4 regions of the Pseudoalteromonas sp. SIMBA_162 genome follow, and region 3 is predicted to be linked to each of the others. Evidence: predicted binding sites of a transcription regulator. Region 3 holds the regulator's gene; each other region holds the start of a gene.
What was found. The regulator MetJ, encoded in region 3, represses methionine synthesis genes. The targets are predictions, from matches to a motif close to TAGACGTCTAGACGTCTA.
Positions count from the first base shown of each region.

Region 1: the regulator MetJ is predicted to act here: its motif matches at 3,028-3,045, upstream of R0J88_RS08370 (methylenetetrahydrofolate reductase).
Region 2: the regulator MetJ is predicted to act here: its motif matches at 2,858-2,875, upstream of metA (homoserine O-succinyltransferase MetA).
Region 4: the regulator MetJ is predicted to act here: its motif matches at 1,870-1,887, upstream of metK (methionine adenosyltransferase).

Region 1 covers NZ_JAWJBQ010000008.1:148,079-152,603, forward strand. The annotation lists gene R0J88_RS08365 (M16 family metallopeptidase) at 1-2,828, opposite strand, end outside; gene R0J88_RS08370 (methylenetetrahydrofolate reductase) at 3,086-4,042, shown strand; gene R0J88_RS08375 (response regulator) at 4,128-4,525, opposite strand, start outside.
Region 2 covers NZ_JAWJBQ010000003.1:117,145-121,669, forward strand. The annotation lists gene metH (methionine synthase) at 1-774, opposite strand, end outside; gene R0J88_RS03340 (homocysteine S-methyltransferase family protein) at 785-1,855, opposite strand; gene metA (homoserine O-succinyltransferase MetA) at 1,845-2,792, opposite strand; gene R0J88_RS03350 (M24 family metallopeptidase) at 2,968-4,269, opposite strand; gene ettA (energy-dependent translational throttle protein EttA) at 4,445-4,525, shown strand, end outside.
Region 3 covers NZ_JAWJBQ010000011.1:61,499-66,023, reverse strand. The annotation lists gene metL (bifunctional aspartate kinase/homoserine dehydrogenase II) at 1-134, opposite strand, end outside; gene metB (cystathionine gamma-synthase) at 140-1,369, opposite strand; gene metJ (met regulon transcriptional regulator MetJ) at 1,569-1,889, shown strand; gene R0J88_RS10005 (malic enzyme-like NAD(P)-binding protein) at 1,958-3,199, opposite strand; gene rpmE (50S ribosomal protein L31) at 3,820-4,035, opposite strand; gene priA (primosomal protein N') at 4,267-4,525, shown strand, end outside.
Region 4 covers NZ_JAWJBQ010000008.1:115,935-120,459, reverse strand. The annotation lists gene R0J88_RS08240 (hypothetical protein) at 1-453, opposite strand, end outside; gene metK (methionine adenosyltransferase) at 617-1,768, opposite strand; gene tkt (transketolase) at 2,074-4,065, shown strand; gene R0J88_RS08225 (pyrimidine/purine nucleoside phosphorylase) at 4,413-4,525, shown strand, end outside.

The DNA.
Region 1 (4,525 bases), on a different contig from region 3:
GCTAATGCGTAATCGGCAATAACTTTATCTTCTGCAACAAGCGCTGCTGGTTTTTCTGTGTTGTAAACCATTGGCGATGTTTGCTCTGACACTAAACGTTTTTTCATGTCTTCACCGTCACCGGTAATAAACACGTACTGCACGTTATCGGTTTGCAGATTATCTTTAATCACGCGATTCACATCAGCAAGCGTTAGCTTTTCAAGTTTACTTGTTACGTATTTTACAAACGATTCTGTGTTATAAAATTCGCTATCAAGTGCATAACCTAACTGGCGGTTTTGACTTGCTACAAGCTGCGGCACGTAGTTAATTAAAAAGTTACGTGTTGCCTCAAAATCTTTTTCGGTTAAGCCGTTTTTAATAAGCTTATCCAGCTCAAATAATGCGGTACGCGTTGCAAAGTGCGCGTCGTTGTTAGAGCGAAGTGGGCGCAACCATACTTGGAATATTTGCTCAGAACGCCCTAAATTTGCATCAGGCTTAGTTTGAAACATACCACGTGGGAAGTATTCAATATATGCGTAATCGCCGTAGTTCATACCGCGCGTTTGACGAATTCGTTCATATAAGTATGAGTTAGAACTACGATGCTCACCAAAGTACGAACGCACAAGCCAAAGGGCAGTCCAATCTTCGCTGCTGCGAATAGTATCAATCGGGAAGCCAAACGATACTGCCGTCGATTGCGCTGATTTTTCTACAATCGTTGCATGATGGCCTTTAAGCTCTGGCGCATCAGGAATACTTAAACGGCTTTGCTCGCCTTTAGGTAAGGTTGCTAAATCGCTCATAATATTTGCTTTAAGCGCGTTTGGCACGGCGCCAATTAAACCCAGTGTTAGTTTAGATTGAGTAAGCTCTGAATTGTAAAATGCTTTTACATCATCAAGCGTTAATGCTTCTAAATCAGAAATATCACCGTAGTTGTAGCTTTCGTATGGGTGGCCTTTGTAAAGCGTGCTGTAGAGTACTTCTTTACCTAGCTCTTCATCGTTAGATGCTTTTAATCCTGACTTAATACCGTCGATCATTTCTTTTTTAAGGCGTTTAAAGTCATCGTCTCTAAAGCCTGGGTTAAGTAATTGTTCGCTTACAAGTGCATACCAAGTTTCAGCGTTATCTTTATGAATACGCCCTTGGAACGACAGCATTTCTTTGTCAATCTGGTAACCAAAACTACCTGCAAGCGGATAAAGCGCTTTTTGAATTTCTTTGTAGCTGGTGCTTTGCGACCCACCTTGAGCAAGCATTGCGGCGGTAAGCGCAGCTACACCTTTTTTACCTTGAGGATCAGCAGCTGCCCCTGTATTAAATAAAAAGTTTACATCAATCAGCGGCGAGCTATTGGTTTTATCAAGCACTTTAAATACAGGTGCCTCTGGGGCTTGTTCAAGTTTTGCAACTACTGCACTTAAACTCGCCTCTTCTGCAAACCCCGGTGCTTTATCAAGTGCCGACATAGTTACAGTAGTACGCGTGTTATCTACAAAGTATTTATTAGCAACCGCTTTAATATCTTCTGCTGTGATGTTGTCGGCTGATTTATAAAGCTGGTTAATAACCTCAGGATCGCGTTCAAAATGCATGTAACTTGCAAGCGTTGATGCAATTGCTTGCGAAGAATCTAAACCATTAATAAAGCCATATTTAAGGTTAGACTTTAAGTCACTTAATTTTTGTGCATCGACCAATTCTGTTCTGGCTTTTGCATAAGTGCGGTTAATTGCATCACGCGCTTTTGCTAAATCATCAGCGTTTTCTACTTTTACAAATACATGCAGTAAGCCTGGATCTTTGGTTTCTGGATTATAAGTAAACATTTGACTCGCTATTTGTTTATCAACAACGAGCTCTTGATATAAATCTGAGTTACTTGAAAAATAAAGCTGCGAGATTAAATCAAGTGCAGCTCTGTCTTTTTTAGCGGGTTCCCACGCAGCACCCTTATACGATACCAATAGCCAATGCCCCGGCAAGGCTTTATTCTGTTCATGCAAATATTTAGGAGCTTGCTGTTTTGGCTCAGCTTTAATATCGGCAACGTAATTGCCTTTTTCCCAACCACCCCAGTGTTTTTTAACCATTGCCATTGTGGCTTTTGGGTCAACATCACCCACAATAACTAGCGATACATATTCTGGCTTATAAAACTTATCAAAAAACTCTTTACCGTAAGCCATTTGGTCTGGCATGGCTTCTATGTCTTCAAAAAAGCCCATTGTGGTGTGTTTGTAAGTATGCTTTTCAAAAGCCTCTGCACGCACAGCACTTAACAACTTACGAATTGGACTGGCGTTATTTTTTAAGTACTCACCTTTTACCGTCAATGCTTCGGTTCTAAATTGCTCTTCGGTATAGGTTAAGTTTTGGAAAATATCAGCTTCAATCTCAAGTACTTTATCAAGGTGCTGCTTTGAAAAGTTTAAATGGTAGTTAGTGTAATCGTTGGTAGTGTATGCACGGTTATCAACCCCTGCATTTTTGAATATGGCGGTGTATTCGTCTTGCGGAAATTTTTTAGAGCCTTTAAATACCATATGTTCAAAAAAATGAGCAAAACCAGTTTTGCCTGCCTCTACTTCATTACGCGAGCCAACAGAAACGGGGATTTGCAACGAAACGACATCAGGGTAATCCGTTTTTACAACCATTACACGTAAGCCATTCTCAAGCTCTTCAATTAAGTAATCTTGTGAAAAAACACGGTCGTCAGTTTTTTTTATTTGTTCTTGTTTTGCTGCTTGTGTTGTTTCATTTTTTTGCATTGCACAGCCAGTTAAAGCGAGTGATACCGCAAGGCTTGTTGCTAATAATTTAAATTTCATAATTGTCCTTTAGTAAATTGAGCAAAGTTGTTGTCAAAATATTTACAATTTCAATACTAATTATGCCCCAAAGCCAATGAATATAAGAGCCCTCAGTCGCTTTATTATGTAAACAACTGTGTCATGCACTTAATTTAGGAACTCCTTTGTATGAATAATCCTCACGTTGCTTGAAAAACTTTCACTTAAAAAATCTATCTAGACGTCTAAATGGCTGCTATATTAAATCTATCAACCATTGAGCTGGAATGAGGATTATGGCTTTATCACTTCAAGAGAAAATTGAGGACACTAATCAAGGTGTTTATCTTATTGGCACAACGCCACCCAAAATAGGCACTGATAAAGCGCAGTTAAAAACCATTGCAGAAAAACTATTAGGCCGCTTACACGAAATTGAATACGACGGTGTTGTAATTTACGATATTCAAGATGAGAGTAGCCGTACTAATCAGGCTCGTCCGTTTCCATTTAAACAAACGGTTGATCCGCGTGAGTACAGTAAGTTGCTAAAAGACTTATCACGCCTAGATGTAATTACCTACAAAAGCGTAGCGCAACGCGGTGAGGCTGAATTTAAAGAGTGGCTAGATGAAACTAAAAACGAGTTTGATTTAAAAAATGTCGTTTTAGTGGGCAGCCCATCGTCGGAAGGTGATATTAAACTAAGCCTACCTGACGCTTATAAAACATTAGCTGAGCAAAGTGATGACTTCTTTTTAGGAGGCGTAACCATTGCAGAGCGACATGCAAGCAAGCGCAATGAACACGAGCGCTTAATAGAAAAAACAACACAAGGTTGCCAATTTTTTATATCGCAAGCGGTTTATAATGCTCAAGCTACTATTGATTTAATAACAAGTTACGCGCGTACTTGCAAAGCACAAGGCGTTGCACCAAAACGTATTATACTAACGTTTACGCCGTGTGGCGGAGAAAAAACCTTAGAGTTCATGCAATGGCTAGGGATTTCTGTTCCTGAGGCGACCAAATGGCGCATGCTTGACGCCGACAACACCTTGAGTGAATCGGTGCGTATTTGCCGCGAAAATCTCGATTCAATTTTAAAAAGCTGTGCACACCTAGACGTGCCACTGGGTTTAAACATTGAAAGCTTAACAAACCGTAAAGAAGAAATTGACGCATCAATTAACCTATACCGTTTATTAAAAGCAACTATGGAGCTCAACCTAGCTGAGAAACAAATAGCGTAAAGTTAAACTAATTTACACCCTTCTTGGCAAGCTAATGCTTGCCTTTTTTATCTCACCAGCTTACTTAGTAAACAACTCAAAAAAATTAAATACACACCCACTTTGCTATTACTTCAAACATACTTTCAACCTTAATGGGCTTTGAAATATAGCCATTCATACCGCAGTCTTGCGCCTTTAATAAATCGGTTTCTCTTGTATTAGCAGTCATTGCAATGATGGGTAAATTTTTAAACTTTGCTTGTTTTTTTATTTCTATGGCTGCCGTATAACCATCCATTCTAGGCATTTGGCAGTCCATTAACACACCATCGTAAGTTTTATGTTTTAGCGCATCTAATGCCTCAAGGCCATCGTTAGCAATATCAACAATCAAGCCATTTTTACGCAGTATTTGTGTTGCTACTTGTTGATTGAGCGGGTTATCTTCAACCAATAAAATATGAATGCCTTGCAGTTTTTGTAGTGTGTTTTGTGTATTTA
Region 2 (4,525 bases), on a different contig from region 3:
GTCGTAAACTGCAAGCTGGCCTGCGTTTACAATACCCATATCCATACCCGCTTTTATTGCGTGGTATAAAAACACCGAGTGAATGGCCTCGCGTACAGGGTTATTACCCCTAAACGAAAACGATACATTAGACACCCCGCCCGACACTTTACAGTGCGGTAAGTTTTGTTTAATGCGGCGTGTGCCTTCAATAAATTCTACGGCGTAGTTATCGTGCTCTTCTATACCGGTGGCTACGGCAAATATGTTAGGGTCGAATATAATGTCTTCTGGCGGGAAGCCAATCTCTTCTACTAATATTTTGTAGCTGCGTGCACATATTTCGTATTTTCTATCTGCGGTGTCGGCTTGGCCGTCGGTATCAAACGCCATAACAACAGCAGCTGCACCAAAACGTTTAATAATTTTAGCTTGGTGTTTAAACGGCTCCTCCCCTTCTTTAAGCGATATTGAGTTAACAATAGCCTTGCCTTGAATACATTTAAGGCCTGCTTCTATTACTTCCCATTTAGAAGAGTCGACCATAATAGGTACTTTAGAAATATCGGGTTCTGAGGCAATTAAATTTAAAAACTTAACCATGGCCGCCTTTGAGTCCAGCATGGCTTCGTCCATGTTTATATCAATAACTTGGGCGCCGTTTTCTACCTGTTCGCGGGCAACATTCAGGGCGGTCTCGTAATCTTCTTCCATGATTAGGCGTTTAAACATGGCAGAACCGGTTACGTTGGTACGCTCGCCGACATTGGTAAATACTGCAATTTGTTGGGTCATTGGCGGCTCCTTAATTTAAGTTACAGGCTTCAAGGCCTGATAAACGCATGCGAACATCAAGCTCTGGCAATGCGCGAGGTTTTACCCCTTCAAGCCCTTTAGCAAATGCACGAATATGCGCAGGCGTTGTACCACAGCAACCACCCACAATATTAATAAAGCCCGATTTGCCCCAATCTATAATCTCGGCTGCCATATCGCCCGCTTCTAGGTCGTACTCACCAAATTCGTTAGGTAAACCGGCATTTGGGTGCACTGAGGTAAATGTTTCGCATACGCGCGAAAGTTCCTCTACGTATTGGCGCAGTAAATCTGGCCCAAGGGCACAGTTAAGGCCAATTGAAATAGGCTTAATATGGCGAATAGAATTATAAAATGCTTCGGTTGTTTGCCCCGAAAGCGTACGCCCTGAGGCGTCGGTAATTGTGCCTGAGATCATTACGGGCAGTGTGCGCCCGGCTTGCTCAAATGCTTCTTCTACTGCGAATGAGGCTGCTTTTGCATTTAGGGTGTCAAATATGGTTTCAATAAGTATTAAATCAGCGCCACCTTCCATTAATGCAAGGGTAGACTCTACATACGCAGTAACCAGCTTATCAAACGTTACGTTACGGTAACCTGGGTCGTTTACATCTGGCGAGATAGAACAGGTTTTAGATGTTGGCCCTAAAACACCCGCTACATAGCGTGGTTTTTCTGGATTTTTAGCGGTGAACTCGTCACATATTGAGCGCGCAAGTTTGGCCGACTCTAAGTTTACCTCACGGCTTATACTTGCCATGTCGTAATCTTCCATCGAAATAGTGGTTGAGTTAAAGGTATTGGTTTCAATAATATCTGCACCGGCAGTTAAAAAGCCGCGATGTATATCGGTTATTAGCTCGGGTTTGGTGAGGCTTAATAAATCGTTATTACCTTTAATTAGTACGTGCCAATCTTTAAAACGCTCGCCTCGGTAGTCTTCTTCTTCAAGTTTATGAGTTTGGATCATAGTGCCCATAGCGCCGTCTAAAATTAAAATACGCTCTTTAAGCGCTTCACTTAGTTCGGCTTGTTTGTTGGCGGCTGTATTATTCGGCATAGTTGTTAGTCCTCACATCTTGGCTAACTAAATTAATATCATACGGTGTGGTTTGATACACGTAGTAATTTAACCAGTTCGAAAAAAGTAAAAAAGCATGGCTTTGCCACGTTTTTGACGGTTGCTTGCTTGCATCATCATCGGGAAAATAGTTTTCAGGTTTTGGCGCATCTGGGCTTTTTTGTAAATCACGCTCGTACTCCCCTTTTAGGGTGTCGGCATCGTATTCTGGGTGGCCTGTTATAAATACTTGGCTACCCGATTTGTTTTTTAATAAGTAAGCACCCACTCGTTCAGAGCCTGCTAATACAACGAGATCGTCACACGCATTTATTTTTTTTATATCAATGTGCCCATAACGTGAGTGTGGTACTAAAAAGGTATCATCAAAACCGCGGGTTAATGCCCCGTGTTTAAAGTGGCATTGATGAGTAAATACACCACACAGCTTATTGGGTTTTAAGTCGCGCTTTAAATTGTAGCTATGGAATAGCGCTGCATGAGCCGCCCAACACGAAAACAACGTAGAGGTAACGTGCTGCTCTGCCCAATCAATAATGACTTTAAGCTCTTCCCAGTAGGCAACATCTTCATACTCTAAATGCGCAAGCGGTGCGCCTGTAACAATAAGCGCATCGTAATTGTTATTTTTTACCTCTGAAAAATAGCGATAAAAGGTATCTAGGTGTTCTTCTGAGTTATTACTACTACGGTGAGTGTCTAGGCGCAGCAGCTCTACGTTTACTTGCAAAGGAGAATTTGCAAGTAAGCGAATAAACTGTACTTCGGTTTCTACTTTATTAGGCATTAAGTTTAATATAGCCAAACGCATTGGGCGGATTTCTTGCGTTTTTGCACGGCTTTTTGGCATTACGAATACGTTTTCTTGGCGCAAACGTGCAATTGCTGGAAGCTCATCCTTTACGGTAATTGGCATATTTTTAACTCCTACTCATAAAAACTTGTGCTAATTATGAACTGAAAGCAAAAAATATCAACCTCTAGATGTATAGATGTCTAAATGAAATTTATTCATTATTACTTAAGTATGTGGCAAGCAATGAGTCACCCCCTTAAAAAGAGGCTTAACTCACTGCATTTAAAATAATGAACTAATTATTGCTCACTAATATTAAATTTTGCTGAGGGGGAATTAAATACTCAGCGCCGTTTTTGGTAATTACAGCCATTTCTTCAACAGAAATGGTTTTAAACTCGGTGTTGTTTAAAGGCCAACTAAAAAAGCCATCAAAAGCAAACACCATTCCTTCTTTAAGTTTACGATGAGCAGCAGGCCTTACTTGGGCACTGCGAGAGCCACCTAAATTGGGCCCGGTATCGTGTGCAACATACCCTACTGGGTGGCCGGTACTCCATGGCACAGGCTCTGAGTTGTATTTATTCATTAATACGGTTTGAGCTTGATCCACGTCTATACCCCTTACGCCGGGTTTCATTGCATTAAATGCGGCAAAACCGCTATCTCGGGCATTAATCCAATATTGCTGAATGTTGGCTGGTGCAGAGGTTTCCCCTTCTTTAAGTACATAAGCAAAACGCTGAATGTCACTTACCCAGCGATTGTAGAGCTTTACGCCAAAATCAATTTGAATTACGTCGCCCGGCATAATGACTTTATTTGTAGAATGCGAATGCCCGCGATCGGGACCTGAATTTACGTTAGGATTTTGATCGGCAGCCCATGCATCGGTTACACCTTGTGCTTTCATTTTAGCTTTTAAAAATTTAGCTACATCGGCATCGGTGGTTTTACCCGGAATAATAGTTTTATAAGCCTCTATTTGCCACGTTGCTGAAAGCATTGCGGCCTCTTTCATTATTTCAACTTCAGCAGGTAACTTAATTGAAAGCCATTGATAAACAACTTCTTCGGAAGATACGAGCTTTGCTGTTTGCTTTGCGCCTAATAAGTTAGCTAATTGCTTGTATTGCGAGTGCGATAACCCATCTGCCTGTGCATTAAGATCAGAGACATTTATTGCTATACGCTCAAAGGGTTGTTTTTTTATAAACTCAGCCGCGTATTTTAACGCAGACACACTGCGTGGCACCGAGATCACTTTTTCATGTATGTTTAGCTCGTCGAGTGCTTTTGCTTCGCTTGAAGGTGAGTAGGCTACCGAATGAAACGCCCCTTTATTAAAATAAAATAAATATGCCGCTGGCGAACCTGCGTTTTCACAGCCAATATGGTCAGCCAATGGGTCGTTGTTATTTTCTCTACAAACAATAAGCCAAGCATCTACCTTAGCTGCTTTTAAAGCGTTTGGCAGGAGTTTATTTATTCTTTGTTTTCTTATTTCGGGCCAAGGAGAATCGACTGCGTTAGCTTTGGGGTTTGTGGTAAATAACGTAAGTAAAGCCAACATTGTTATTACTTTTTGTATAGTCATGGGTTTTTCTTATTTTTACTATGGTTTAAATACGTTAGCACACCCAAATAAAACTATACATTTAACGAGATAAAACGATAAAGATATATTCCCACCCGCCATTCGTTGACTGTTTCACCTCTCAACAACTACAATACAACATTAAAATTTTTTTATTATTTGAAGGCTTTCCTCCATGGTTTTACCTGATAAGTTTATTTTCTCGATGAGTCGAGTATCTAAAGTTGTGCCGCCTAAGCGTACAATTTTAAAAGAT
Region 3 (4,525 bases):
GTTGTTTTTCCCGCCGCAGATACAACAACACAATCGCCCGGCTGAGTATGCTCTAAAATAATACTCGCAACCCGCTCATACCGTTGAGCCGAACTAAGGCTTGAACCACCAAATTTATGTACTGTTTGTGTCATATTGTTCACCAAAGCGCTGGATGAGCGGCACTTAATTTAATGTCACCGCCAGCTCCTTTGTTTAAATTTGCTTTACTGCCAGGCTTTACAAGCTGAAACACGCGCTCTAAATCAGCTAATAAGTCGTTTATATCTTCTATACCTACTGAAACTCGAATAAGTGTATCGCCCACTCCCGCATCAAGACGAGCTTTAGGCTCCATGCCAGCATGGGTCATGGTTGCAGGATGGCATATTAGGCTCTCTACTCCTCCCAAAGACTCTGCCAAGCTAAAGTCACGTAAGCTGGTTAAAAACGCCGCAGCATCGTTTATGTCACCTTTAATATCAAAACTCACCATGCCACCAAAGCCTAGTTGCTGCGCTTTGGCTAATTCATGCTGTGGGTGTGATTCAAGACCAGGGTAATAAACTTGGCGAACAAATTCCGATTTTTCTAAATATTTAGCAATCGCTAATGCATTTTCTTGATGCTGCTTTAAACGCACATTTAGTGTTCGCAACCCGCGCAATGTTAAATAACTATCAAATGGCGCACCTGTAATACCTATATTATTTGCCCACCATGCCAGTTCATCGCCCAGCTCTTGTGAAGCAGCAATCACCGCACCGCCCACTACATCTGAATGACCATTAATGTACTTGGTGGTGGAATGTACAACTATATCAACACCAAATTTAATAGGGTTTTGTAATGCTGGTGATAAAAATGTGTTATCGGCAGCGACTAAAGCACCGCACTGCTTAGCAACATCGGTTATTGCTTTAATATCAGTTAAGCGTAGTAATGGGTTACTTGGTGTTTCTATCCAAATTAGCTTAGGTTTAATTGCTAAAATTTTATCTAAACTTTGTGCTTGTGTTAAATCTAAAACTTCTAGCTTGAGCAAACCGCGCTTTTGCAGTGAAGTAAATAAACGATAGCTTCCGCCGTAACAATCATGTGGGATCACTAACGTATCGTCATGATTCAGGATTTGCGTAGCCAAGTGAACGGCAGACATACCCGTAGCAGTAATAATACCGCGTGCGCCACCTTCAAGCTCAGCCAAGGTTTCGGCTAAAATATCACGATTGGGGTTACCACTTCGCCCGTAATCGTATTGACGCTTTGTATCAAAGTCGGCAAACGAATAGGTGGTTGATAAGTAAATAGGTGCGACAACTGCGCCATGATGTTTGTCTGCTTCAACACCACTTCTTACTGCAATGGTTGCTTTATTTTTTTCGCTCATATTCGTCACCTATTTAATTTGGATGTTTAGACGTCTAAAAGAGTAATTTATCTTATTAAAGATGTCAAAACATTTAAAGCTCCAGATGGCTAAACAACTAGTATTTGACTATCTTTTTTAAATAGATAGAATTTCACGCATATTCATATGCATTGTAGTGCATATGAGCAATTATTAATCTGAGGCGACGATACATCTTATGGCTAAATGGAATGGTGAGTATATTCACCCATACGCAGAACACGGGAAAAAATCAGAACAAGTAAAAAAAATTACCGTTTCAATCCCACTAAATGTATTAAAGGTATTAACGGACGAACGCACGCGTCGTCAAATTAATAACTTACGTCATGCAACAAATAGTGAATTACTTTGTGAAGCATTTTTACATGCATTTACCGGTCAACCTTTGCCTAACGACGACGACTTACGTAAGGATAACGCCGAAAAAGTGCCTGAAGAAGTGAAAAAAATAATGCAAGAAATGGGGCTAGAAGTGCCTGTTTTAAACGAAGACTAAACGTAATTTAGACACAAAAAAACCTCAATTAATTGAGGTTTTTTTGTGTCTAAATTACAACTTAGTCGTTATTCCATATAGTTTTCTGGTAAATCAATTTGTGCAACACCTGACTCTACAGCAGCTATTGCAACCGCTTTTGCAATGCGTGGTAATAAACGAGGATCCATTGGTTTTGGAATAATATACTTATCACCAAACTCCAGCTTGTCAACACCCGCAGCCGTCAGTACTTCAGCAGGTACAGGCTCTTTGGCAATACTTCTAATCGCTTCTACAGCTGCAATTTTCATTTCATCATTTATTGCACTGGCGCGTACATCAAGAGCACCGCGGAATATAAACGGAAAACACAGAACATTATTAACTTGGTTAGGGTAATCTGATCGACCCGTTGCCATAATTAGATCGTTTCGAGCAGAATGAGCCAGTGCAGGATCAATTTCTGGATCTGGGTTTGAACAAGCAAACACAACTGGTTTTTCTGCCATTAGTTTTAAATCATCGGCAGCTAATAAATTAGGCCCCGATACACCAACAAATACATCTGCATCTTCAATAACATCTTGCAACGTGCGCTTGTCTGTATTGTTAGCAAAAAGTTTTTTGTATTCATTTAAGTCATCACGACGAGTATGAATAACACCTTTACGGTCAAGCATATAAATGTGCTCGCGCAAAGCACCACACTTAATTAACAGCTCCATACAAGCAACCGCAGCAGCACCAGCACCCAAACACACAATAGTCGCATTTTCGATAGACTTGCCTTGCACCTCAAGCGCGTTCAACATACCCGCAGCAGTTACAATGGCAGTACCGTGCTGATCATCATGAAATATCGGGATACTGCAGCGCTCAATCAATGCTTTTTCTATTTCAAAACACTCTGGCGCCTTAATATCTTCAAGGTTAATTCCGCCAAACGTGTCGGCAATATTAGCAACTGTATTAATAAAGTCTTCAGTAGTGCGGTGTTTCACTTCGATATCAATAGAATCAAGGCCAGCAAATCGCTTAAACAGTAACGCCTTACCTTCCATTACAGGTTTTGAAGCAAGTGGGCCTAAATTACCTAAGCCTAAAATTGCAGTACCATTAGTGATAACCGCAACCATATTCCCTTTACCTGTGTATTTATAAGCGTTTGCAGGGTCTGCAGCGATTTCACGTACGGGTTCTGCAACTCCTGGGCTATATGCTAATGCGAGATCTTTTACCGTTTCAGCAGGCTTTGTTAGTTCAATGCTAATTTTTCCTGGAACGGGGTGCGAATGATAGTGTAGTGCTTGTTCACGAAAGTCTGACATAACGCGATTGTATCCTGCAATTAAAGTAAAAGTGAGAGGTGAAGTTTAGGCTACGATACCCTTATTATTTTTAAATTCCAAGCAATATCAGGTCTATCCTGTTATATGCTAGTTCGATTAATTTTAAGAGGTTTTTCAATAACTTTTGTAAATTATATCGACACTTTATAAATAAAAATTCATCCAATAACGGATTCTAAAGGCACAATTGTTCTTTCATTATTTTTTATAAAATATCTTAATAAAGTCCTATAAAAATAAGCAAAAATAGGCTTATTCACATACTTTAAAAACATATAACTTCACGTTAGCTGCATTTAACCACTTAGTTAAAAAATGAACTAATTAAAAATATAGAGAATAATTTGCGGTTTGTCTGTAAAGGTTTATGCATATTCAGAATAAGAACAGGAAATAGTTATGCATAGCAGGGGAATATGAAAATCGAGCAATAAGCTAAATAATTTGTTATTTAGTTGTCCTATATTAAAAAATATTGACGCCGTTCGTGTAACACTTAATTTTTTAAATCGAAACGTTATTACTATTAAATTGGTATAACTAAATTAAAAGCATAAAAAAAGCACCCTAAGGTGCTTAATTTAACGAGACAGCAAAAATTACTTCTTGCTACCAAGTGCACCGAAACGCTTGTTGAAACGATCAACACGTCCGCCAGTGTCTAAAACTTTTTGCTTACCAGTGTAAAAAGGGTGACACGCTGAACATACGTCAAGGTGAATGTCTTTACATAGAGTAGAGCTTGTTTCGAATTTATTGCCGCATGAACAAGTTGCAGAAATTACTTCGTACTTAGGGTGAATACCTTCTTTCATAGAAACCTCTAGTTAAGGCCGCATCGCTCTCCAAACCCGAAGTCTGGCACCATACGTCGTTAAAACAAATTTGTTGGTCGCGGATTTTATCCAACTACCATCAAACACACAAGCTATTATTAACTGTTTTGCTAAAAAAGTAGGCAGACACTTAAGCAAGCAATATTTGCTAGTAGGTTTTTAACGTTATTTTTAGTACATTACATCATTAATTTTATGAGTTGAGTTGCTATGTGTTTTGCTGAAGTCGCTATAAAAGTCCCCTTACCGCGCACCTTTGATTATAAAGTAGATAAGCAACTCGATGGCATGGCATCACCACTTAAACCGGGTATGCGTGTGTTTGTGCCTTTTGGTAACCAAAAAAAAGTCGCCGTTGTTTTAGCTATTAAAAGCAAGACCGACGTCCCCGAAAACAAAATAAAATCCATCATCGAAATCATTGATGACGCGCCTATTTTATCATCTGAACACATTGCGCTTTTGAGTT
Region 4 (4,525 bases), on a different contig from region 3:
GCGTTTTTTAGGCTGAGTTATTAGCTCCTCGTCCAGTAATAGCTCTTCGTCTTGCCATTCGTCTTCATCTACTTCAGGGGTTTTTGTTTGGTTTTCAGGTAAGCGCTGCTCGAGGTCTTCGAGTTTTTCTTCTAGCCTGATTAAACTGCTGGTTATGTAGTCTAATGCGTCAAAAATACGCTCATCTCGCTGGCTACCACTTACCGTTTGAGTGGTTTTTTCAGTATTTGTCGATACAGCTTGAAGTTTACTTTTAATACCCATTCCAACAAGTAGCTTAGCTTGTTTTAATGCTTTGTTTTTATCGCTAGGCGCAAATAAAGGCTTACCTTTAAAAAATAAGGCTACTTTTTCTTCTGAGATTTTTAGTTTTGCCGCCAGTGTTGTACACGCTGTTTTTGAGTCAACGTTATCAGCGAGTCCAGCAAACATAACGCGAAAGTTATCGGTCATTTAAATATCCCTAAAGCTTTATAATTAAATGAGTATATACCTAAAGTATAAAAAAGTTCGAGGACCAATTAATAGTTATTTTTTAAACTATGAATTAGCGTTGCGTTACATAATTGCTAGCTATAAAAAAGGCCCTTAAAAGGGCCGTTTTTTTGCTTTAGTCCTAAAGACCCGCTGCTGCGCGAAGTGCGTCAGCTTTATCTGTGCGTTCCCATGGGAATTCGTCACGGCCAAAGTGGCCGTAAGCTGCAGTAGGAAGGTAGATAGGGCGCTCTAAATCAAGCATTTGAATTAAGCCGTAAGGGCGTAGGTCAAAATGTTCACGAATTAATTCGATTAAACGTGCTTCTTCTAATTTACCAGTACCAAACGTTTCAACACTAATAGAAGTTGGCTCTGCAACACCTATTGCGTAAGATACTTGTAATTCACACTTATCAGCAAGGCCAGCAGCCACTACGTTTTTAGCCACGTAACGTGCAGCGTATGCAGCTGAACGGTCAACTTTTGATGGATCTTTACCAGAGAAAGCACCACCACCGTGACGTGCCATACCGCCGTATGTATCAACAATGATTTTACGACCTGTTAAACCACAGTCACCCATTGGACCACCAATTACAAATCGGCCTGTTGGGTTAATAAAAAACTTAGTTGCGCTTGTGATTAGTTCAGCAGGAAGTACTGGCTTGATGATGGTTTCCATCACAGCTTCTACTAAATCGTTTTGAGAGATGTCTTCGCTGTGCTGAGTTGACAGAACAACCGCATCAATACCTACTGGCTTACCGTTTTCGTATGCAAAAGTAACTTGAGATTTTGCATCTGGACGTAACCAGTTAAGCTCGCCGCTTTTACGTACTTGTGCTTGACGTTGAACTAAACGGTGAGAATACGTAATAGGTGCAGGCATTAACACTTCAGTTTCGTTACATGCGTAACCAAACATTAAGCCTTGGTCACCAGCGCCTTGTTCTTCTGGGCTAGTACGGTCAACACCTTGGTTAATGTCTGGAGACTGTTTACCAATGGTGTTTAAAATTGCACACGAGTCAGCATCAAAACCCATGTCTGAGTGAGTGTAGCCAATTTCACGTACTGTTTTACGCGTAATTTCTTCTATATCAACCCATGCGCTAGTAGTGATTTCACCACCAACCATAACCATACCTGTTTTCACGTATGTTTCGCACGCAACGCGGGCATGAGAGTCTTGCTCTAGGATAGCATCAAGAACCGCATCAGAGATTTGGTCGGCGATTTTATCCGGATGACCTTCAGAAACAGATTCAGAAGTAAATAAATGTTTTGCCATTGTAATTATGCTCACAAATATTGCGCTTCACAAACGTCGGTATTAGCGCTAAAAAATTAAGGGGCGTATTTTATCTAAAACGAAACACCTTGCATAGTGTTTTTACGCCTAGACGTCTAAATTAAATTAGTTATGACATTATGGTCTTAAAAAATATTCATAATACCTCATTTTTATAGGGTTTTTAATTGCACACAGCCCCCACAATAAGTAAGAATGGTCGCAATAAAAGTGCTCTTGTAACTTGAGTACATAAACGAACACATAAATACCCGCGCAAATACATATATAAGGTAGGAGAATTCATGCCATCTCGCAAAGAACTTGCAAATGCTATTCGCGTCTTGTCAATGGACGCAGTACAAAAGGCCAAATCTGGTCACCCTGGAGCCCCTATGGGCATGGCTGATATCGCAGAAGTATTATGGCGCGATTATCTAAAACATAATCCATCAAATCCAGAGTGGGCAGACCGAGATCGATTTATACTGTCAAACGGCCACGGTTCAATGCTTATCTATTCTTTATTGCACTTAAGTGGTTATGATTTACCGTTGGACGAAATTAAAAACTTCCGTCAAATGCACTCTAAAACACCAGGCCACCCAGAATACGGTTATGCGCCAGGTATCGAGACCACTACGGGCCCACTAGGCCAAGGGATCACAAATGCGGTAGGCATGGCAATTGCTGAAAAAGCGCTTGCGGCACAATTTAACCGTGAAGGTCACGACATTGTTGATCACCATACCTATGCATTCATGGGCGACGGTTGTTTAATGGAAGGCATTTCGCATGAAGCCTGTTCGCTTGCCGGCACATTAGGCCTTGGCAAGCTGGTTGCTTTTTGGGATGACAACGGCATTTCTATTGATGGTGAAGTTGAAGGTTGGTTTAGCGATGACACACCAGCACGTTTTAAAGCGTACGGCTGGCACGTAATTAGTGACGTTGATGGCCACGACAGCGATGCAGTAAGTGCTGCAATTAGCGAAGCAAAAAGCGTGACTGATAAACCAACACTAATTTGTTGTAAAACAATTATTGGTTACGGTTCACCGAATAAATCGGGTAGCCACGACTGTCACGGTGCACCACTTGGCGATGACGAAATTAAAGCATCGCGTGAGTTTTTAGGTTGGACGGGTGATGCATTTGAAATCCCTGAAGACATTTACGCACAGTGGGATGGAAAAGCTAAAGGCCAAGAACTTGAATCAAGCTGGGACGAAAAGTTTGCAGCCTATGCAAAAGCATTCCCAGAGCTTGCAGCTGAGTACAAACGCCGTACAAATTCAGATTTACCTGCCGACTGGGCTGAAAAGTCACAAGCGTATATTGAGCAGTTACAAGCAAACCCGGCAAATCCAGCATCTCGTAAAGCGTCACAAAATGCATTAAATGCATTTGGTCCATTATTACCAGAATTTATGGGCGGCTCTGCCGATTTAGCAGGTTCAAACTTAACAATTTGGGAAGGCTCTAAAGGCCTAACAGCGGACGATGCAAGTGGTAACTACGTTTACTACGGTGTGCGTGAGTTTGGTATGTCGGCAATTATGAACGGTATTGCACTTCATAAAGGCTTTATTCCTTACGGTGCAACGTTCTTAATGTTTATGGAATACGCACGCAATGCGGTTCGTATGGCTGCATTAATGAAGCAACCAAGCATTTTTGTATACACGCACGATTCAATTGGTTTAGGTGAAGATGGTCCAACTCACCAACCAGTAGAGCAAATTGCCAGCATGCGTTTAACGCCTAACCTTTATAACTGGCGCCCGTGTGACCAAGTTGAGTCAGCAATTGCATGGCAACAAGCTATTGAACGTAAAGACGGTCCTACATCGTTAATATTCACACGCCAAGGTCTTGAGCAACAGGCGCGTGACGCACAACAGTTAAGCGACGTCAAAAAGGGTGGTTACATCCTTAGCTGTGACGGCAACCCAGAGCTAATTATTATTGCAACCGGTTCTGAGGTGCAATTAGCACAAGATTCAGCTACTGAATTACGCAGCCAAGGTAAAAAGGTACGTGTTGTATCTATGCCATGTACTGATGCATTCGAAGATCAATCGCCTGAGTACAAAGAAAGCGTATTACCAGCAAGCGTTTCACGTCGCGTAGCGGTAGAGGCAGGTATTGCTGATTATTGGTACAAGTATGTAGGCCTAAATGGCGCCGTAGTCGGTATGACCACCTTTGGTGAGTCTGCACCAGCTAACGAGTTGTTTGAGCACTTTGGCTTTACGGTTGAAAACATTGTAAGTAAAGCAAACGCACTTTTTTAATCGTTTTTGATTAAATAAGTTAAGTAACTTAAAAACCCGCCAATGTGCGGGTTTTTTTATGCCCATATATGAAACAACTTCATCTTATACCAATCCGCTTAATTAAGTGATCTATTTTGAGGATAGATAAACGTGTTGATAGCTAGGCAAAAAATTCGTTATTTAGTTGTTCTAAATGAGGATTTTTTAACGCAGATAGCGACACTTTTAGCCCCTGAAAATGATTAAGTATTATTGCGAATTGGTATTAAGCGTTACTGCTTTTCTTGCAAGAAAGTAAGCTATCAGGCAAGGTAGTGCGATAAAATTTATAAATAAAGATCTTTAAATTAATAGCAGGAGCTAAAATGTCTCAGTTTGAAAATGTAAGCGTAGTTAAAAAGGCCAACGTGTATTTTGACGGTAAAGTGTCAAGCCGTACGGTTGTATTTAGCGATGGAACTACCAAAACATTAGGCTT